Linked DNA regions of Halioglobus japonicus. The protein of the gene in region 1 binds, or shares a complex with, the protein of each later gene. Links are inferred from orthologs where the notes say so. Each region holds a gene or a part of one and is shown on either strand. Other genes may lie near its edges.

Region 1 (3,239 bases):
TCACCTCTGCGGTGACACCGAAATCGGCGAGCTTGAGTTCGAGCAGCTTCGACAGTGCCTCCAGCGCCTCTTTTGAATAGCCCTTGTTCGGGTCTTTGATCTCTGCGTCGAGCAGTTCCAGGTGCGGCAATTCGCCGGTGGCGGGCGCATCAAACAGGGGTTGCTGCTTTTCCTTCTCAAGTCGTTCGGACTTTTCGGCCTTGGGCTTGAGCGGCTTGATCTTGGGCGGTTTGCGCTTTTTCTCTTTTTCGACGTGCTCTTCAATGACGACCTTGCGCGCTTCCACGGCCTTGTCCCGCTCGCGCTTGTCGCGAATCCCGTCGTAGGTTTTCGTGACCCACGCGCGGCTTTTCTCAAAACCGGTAATCGCCCAGGAGCCGAGCTTGTCCATCAGCTTGAGCCAGCTGAGGTCGGTGAATATGGTCATGCCGAATAACAGCACTGCCAGCAGAATCAGCCGGCTGCCAACCGCACTGAACGCGACCGTAAAGGATCCGCCAATGGCCTGCCCGAGAATACCGCCGGCGCCCTGCGGCAAGGACGACTGCCCGGTATCGTTCATGGCTGCCAGGGCTGTGCCCGCAATCATAACCAATACCAGCCCCAGGGTGCGAATGCCGAACGTGAGCCAGTCGAAACCATGGGGATTATTGCGCTCCAGCAGCAGGATTAGCGCGCGATAGGCCAGCAGAATGGGAAACAGGTAAGCCGCATAGCCAACCAGGGAGAAAAACACGTCTGCCAGCCACGCGCCAGTGGGGCCGCCCAGATTGGAAATAGCGCTGCCGTTGCCACTGGCTGACCAGCCGGGATCAGTGCCGCTGTAAGTTGCGAGTGCCAGCAACAGATAGAGGCACACGGCGCTCACGCCAATAAAGGCCCCTTCGCGCAGTCTTGGCCCCATAAAGGTCTCGCTGTCGGTGGATTCTGCCACGTAGTTATTGTCCCTGGTCCCTGTGCCCACGCTTTTCTATGAAGCGTTGCTATAAATGCTATAGCGACAACTAATTGTCGCTCAATTATTTATTTAATTCAAAGGCTTATGTTTGTCTTTTAGAATTCTCCGAGCCTTTGCCCGACGCCTGCCTTTAAATTACCATAGTCCGCCCCCATTTCGGAAACCAACACAACCTCAATCCAGGACCAGCAGTAATGAGCGAAGCCAGACATATTCCCCTGATCATCCTTGGCAGTGGCCCCGCCGGCTATACCGCCGCAGTCTACGCCGCCCGCGCAAACCTCAATCCCGTCGTGATTACCGGTATGCAGCAAGGTGGCCAGCTGACCACCACCACCGAGGTAGAGAACTGGCCCGGCGGCCACGCGCACCTGCAGGGACCCGAACTGATGCAGAACATGCAGGAGCATGTTGAGCGCTTTGACACGGAAATCGTGTTCGACCATATCGACGAGGTCGATCTGGAAGCGCGCCCCATGGTGCTCAAGGGCACCTCCAGCTACACCTGTGACGCGATGATCATCGCCACCGGCGCCTCCGCCCAGTATCTGGGCCTGCCCAGCGAAGAAGCCTTTATGGGTAAAGGCGTATCCGCCTGTGCCACCTGTGACGGTTTCTTTTACCGCAGCAAAAACGTTGCAGTGATTGGCGGTGGCAACACCGCTGTAGAGGAAGCGCTGTACCTTGCCAATATCGCCGAGCACGTCACCCTGGTTCACCGCCGCGACGCCCTGCGCTCCGAGAAAGTGCTGCAGGACCGCCTGTTCGCCAAGGAGAAAGAAGGCAAGGTCACCATCATGTGGGACCATACCCTCGATGAAGTCCTCGGTGACGATTCCGGCGTAACCGGCATGCGCATCAAGTCAGTGAAAGACGACAGCACCCAGGACATCGACCTGGCGGGCGTGTTCATAGCCATTGGCCACAAGCCCAACACGGATATGTTCGTCAACCAACTTGACATGAAAGACGGTTACATCGTCATCAAGAGCGGTCTGGATGGCAACGCCACCAGCACCAGCGTGCCGGGTGTCTTTGCCGCAGGCGACGTCGGCGATCACGTTTATCGCCAGGCCGTCACCTCTGCGGGCTTCGGCTGCATGGCGGCGCTGGATGCCGAGAAGTATCTCGACAACCTCTAACAGCCTGTGTTTCGTCAAAAAGGCCGCCTCTGCGGCCCTTTTTTGTGACTTCGTGCCCCGCAAAGTCACGGGCGCGTATAATGCGTGTATGCGCGCTATCAGCCAACTTGCCGACAACGAGCCCTTCCCGCCCACGGGCGAGGCCCTGGATTACCCCAACGGTCTGCTCGCAGTGGGCGGTGATCTGTCGCCCAGGCGGCTGCTGGAAGCCTACCGGCACGGTATATTCCCATGGTACGAAGAACCCCAGCCGGTGCTGTGGTGGACGCCAGATCCCCGCTCTGTATTGCTGCCCGGGCAACTGCACATCTCGCGCTCGCTGCGCAAAACCCTACGTCGCAATCGGTTCCGGCTGTCGGTCGACCTGCACTTTGAATCAGTGATGCGCCACTGTGCGCAGCTGCGCGGCGACGGCCTGGGCACCTGGATAGGCGACAATATGCTGGCGGCCTACTGCGACCTGCACCACATCGGCCACGCCCACTCTGTCGAGGTATATAACCCCGCCGGTGAACTGGTGGGGGCCTCTATGGTATTGCCATCGGCAGGGCGTATTTTGGCGAGTCCATGTTCAGTCTGGAGGCGGATGCTTCCAAAGTTGCCCTGGTGGGGTTGGTCAACATTCTGACACGGGGCGGCTTTGAATTGATTGACTGCCAGGTAGAGAGCGAACACCTGAACAGTCTCGGGGCATTCAATATGCCCAGACTAGACTTCGAACAGCGGCTTAGGGACACTATAGATGTCGCGCATGATCCGGAGATCTGGCGCCTACCGGCAACTTGTGGAGAATTGTTGTGACGTCTTCCCTGCGGGACCTGAAGGTCTACACGACCTACCCCCATAGCTGTAGCTACCTGGAGGAACAGGAGGCTACGACGTTGTTCGTAGACCCGCGCCAGGAGATTGATCAAGGTCTTTACAGCAACCTGTCGGTACTGGGGTTCAGGCGCAGCGGCAACCACCTGTACCGCCCTCACTGCTCCAGCTGCGATGCCTGTATTCCCGCGCGCATTCCCGTGAAACGTTTCAAGCCCAACCGGAACCAGAAGCGGGCCCTGAAACGCAATACCGACCTGGAAGTGGAAGTCACCAGCGATATCCGCGATCACTCAGCCTTCGGGCTTTACCAGCGCTAC
Region 2 (3,168 bases), 1.2 Mb from region 1 along the record:
ACAAGCTGGGCCTCGCCCTGAACACAGTCGACACCAAGACCGGTGAAACGCTCTACCGAGTCGTGTGGTTCGATAGTCGCTATCACCGAGCGCACTCGGCTCATGACGTCTGCAAAGCGCACCTGAACGTCCATCGGCACCAGACCAAACTCGCTGGCGCGCTGGGCGTAATGGGCCATGCGCGCCGAGCGAATCAGCGCTTTGCTGGGCACGCACCCGGTGTTCAGACAATCGCCCCCATGCGGTCGCGCTCGACCAGGGTCACCTTCGCCCGCACAGTAGCAGCAATCAGGGCCGAGACGAGCCCCGCGGACCCGGCGCCAATCACCACCATATTGGTATCGAACGACTTCGGTTTATCCCACTTGGCAAGCGCCCGGCGATTCTGCAGTGCATTGAGCGTCCGCCGCGCGAGCAGTGGGAACACGCCCAACAGGGCAAAGGAAATCAGCAGCGGCGCAGACACAATGCCGGCCAGCGAATCCAGTTGCCCCAACTGGGTTCCCGCGTTCACGTAGACCGCCGTGGCCGGCAACATGCCCAGCTGCGATACCCAGTAATAACGCCAGGTGCCAATGGGTAGTAAGCCCATGGCAAGATTGATCACGAAAAACGGAAACAGCGGCACCAGGCGCAGGCCAAACAGGTAGAAGGCACCGTCTTTGGCAAACCCCTCATTCACCGGCCGTAACTGCTGCCCAAAGCGCTGCTGCACCCAGTCGCGCAGTAGCGTACGGGAGATCAGGAAGGCAATGGTGGCACCGATGCTGCTGCCAAAAGACACCAGCACCAAGGCGTACCAGAAGCCGAACAGCGCGCCGCCCGCCAGGGTCATGACCGCAGCCCCGGGTATCGACAAGCCCGTCACGGCCACATAGAGGCCGAAGTATAGGGCGCCCGCGAGGAGCGGATTGGCCGCGTACCAGCTCCGCAGTTCACCCATTTTGCCCTGCACCCAGGACAGCTGCAGGTACTGCCCCAGATCCAGGCCGAACCAGGCTATGAATGCCGCGACAATAATGCCCAGCAACAGTTGTTTTTTATTCAAGACGCCCCCATAAAGATCGCAAGAGTATAGCCAGCTGTGTTTATAACATAGGGCAATTAGAGCATTACGAAAAACTCTGGATGCGCTGCTTGTGCCGCTACGGGTGGCTGGCTATGATGACCGACGTCAAAACTACGCGGGGCCAGGCCTCGCAGATCAACCGGAGAACACAATGTCAGACCAGATCGTACACGTTACCGACGCATCATTTGATGCCGAAGTCCTCAATTCCGATATCCCCGTGCTGGTGGATTTCTGGGCCGAATGGTGCGGTCCCTGCAAAATGATTGCGCCCGTGCTGGACGAAATCGCGGCCGAGTACGAAGGCAAGCTGAAGATTGCCAAAGTGGACGTGGACGCCAACCCGGAAATTCCGCCCAAGTTCGGCATCCGCGGCATCCCCACGCTGATCGTCTTCAAAGGCGGTAACGCTGAAGCCACCAAAGTGGGTGCCCTGTCCAAGTCACAGCTCACCGAGTTCATCCAGGAAGTGGTATAGCCCGGGATGACCTCTCGCACGGCGCCTTCATCCAGACCCGCGCGCCGTGCGATCAATCCCCAGGCCATAGCGCGCGACGCGCTGCACCCCGGCCTCGCTGAGCAGATGCTCAGCAGCAAAGACATCATCGCCCACTTTGCCAGCGACCAGCACCCCTACGCTGACCGACTCCGCAAGAAGGCCTACGAATCGCATCTCCAGTTGCTGCAGATCGAATTGCTCAAGGCGCAGCGCTGGGCCATCGCCACAGAGCAGAAAATCGTTATCCTGTTTGAGGGCCGCGATGCCGCCGGCAAAGGTGGCACCATCAAGCGCTTTGTCGAGCATCTCAATCCGCGTCACACCCACGTGGTCGCCCTGAACAAGCCCACCCCCGAGGAACAGGGCCAGTGGTATTTCCAGCGCTACATCCGCCACTTTCCCAGCAACGGTCATATCGCGCTGTTTGATCGCAGCTGGTACAACCGCGCCGGGGTCGAGCGGGTAATGGATTTTTGCACTCAGGAGCAGTATCAGGAATTTATGCTGCAGGCGCCTGCACTGGAACTCATGATGGTTCGCAGCGACATCCACCTGTTCAAGTTCTGGCTGACCGTTGGCCAGGAAGAGCAGCAAGCGCGGTTCAATAAACGTCGCCAGGATCCGCTGAAGCAGTGGAAGCTGTCTCCTATCGACGAGGCGGCCCAAAGCCGCTGGGATGACTATACCCAGGCAAAAGAAGATATGTTTTTTTATACCGATACGGCCCACGCGCCCTGGACGATTGTGAAATCCTCAGACAAAAAACGCGCCCGCATCGCCTGCCTGCAACACTTTCTGAGCTCACTGGAATACCCGGAAAAGCGTGACGATTTGCTCCATATGGACCCGCTTATCGTCGGTCAGAGCGAATACGCCATCGGCTAAAAAACGATCTAAAATAGCTATAGACGCCCTTACCGACCCGTGCTACATTTTGGTCTGTCGCACACTTCTGTGCAGCAATAAAAACTCTGCTACTCAACTTTTTAGCTTCACCCGGCCGGCAGCAGCCGCGCGCATGTATCTAATTCTTTTTCCTTTCACGCCTCTATTGCATCGCATTTATGAATCTTACTGATCTGAAGAACAAACCCACCCAGGAACTCATCGATATTGCCAAGGAGATGGGCATTGAAAACATGGCCCGCTCACGGAAGCAGGACATCATCTTTGCCATTCTCAAGCGACACGCCAAAAGCGGTGAAGATATCTACGGTGACGGTGTATTGGAAATTCTCCAGGACGGCTTCGGCTTCCTGCGCAGCGCTGACAGCTCTTACCTGGCTGGCCCCGACGACATTTATGTCTCGCCGAGCCAGATCCGCCGCTTCAACTTGCGCACCGGCGACACCATTTCCGGCAAGATTCGCCCGCCGAAAGATTCCGAGCGCTACTTCGCATTGCTCAAGGTTGGCGAGGTTAACTTCAGTAAACCTGAACAATCCAAGAACAAGATCCTGTTCGAAAACCTGACGCCGCTGTTCCCGGATGAGCGCCTGACTCTTGAAAAGGGCAACGGCAGCTCCGAGGACCTCACCGGCCGCATCATCGACCTGGTGGCCCCGATTGGTAAAGGCCAGCGTGGCCTGTTAGTAGCACC

What was found.
Region 2: the proteins of trxB (region 1) and trxA are in contact, whole or in part, in a crystal structure (PDB 1F6M), measured with the Escherichia coli proteins. The link is inferred for Halioglobus japonicus from one-to-one orthologs.

Annotation. Positions count from the first base shown.
Region 1 is NZ_CP019450.1:2,587,577-2,590,815, reverse strand. The notes cover bases 212-3,126. They hold trxB (thioredoxin-disulfide reductase), read left to right. Parts: upstream 212-1,152; coding sequence 1,153-2,100; downstream 2,101-3,126. Other genes in these bases: BST95_RS12275 (arginyltransferase), read left to right, coding at 2,898-3,126; BST95_RS12290 (DNA translocase FtsK), read right to left, coding at 212-904. Also shown: more of BST95_RS12290, read right to left, coding at 1-211; more of BST95_RS12275, read left to right, coding at 3,127-3,239.
Region 2 is NZ_CP019450.1:1,353,537-1,356,704, reverse strand. Bases 40-2,883 are described here. They hold trxA (thioredoxin TrxA), read left to right. Parts: upstream 40-1,220; coding sequence 1,221-1,547; downstream 1,548-2,883. Other genes in these bases: rho (transcription termination factor Rho), read left to right, coding at 2,633-2,883; ppk2 (polyphosphate kinase 2), read left to right, coding at 1,554-2,453; BST95_RS20370 (TVP38/TMEM64 family protein), read right to left, coding at 224-1,048; BST95_RS20375 (dihydrolipoyl dehydrogenase family protein), read right to left, coding at 40-212. In the rest of the region: more of BST95_RS20375, read right to left, coding at 1-39; more of rho, read left to right, coding at 2,884-3,168. UniProt on the Escherichia coli protein: Participates in various redox reactions through the reversible oxidation of its active center dithiol to a disulfide and catalyzes dithiol-disulfide exchange reactions.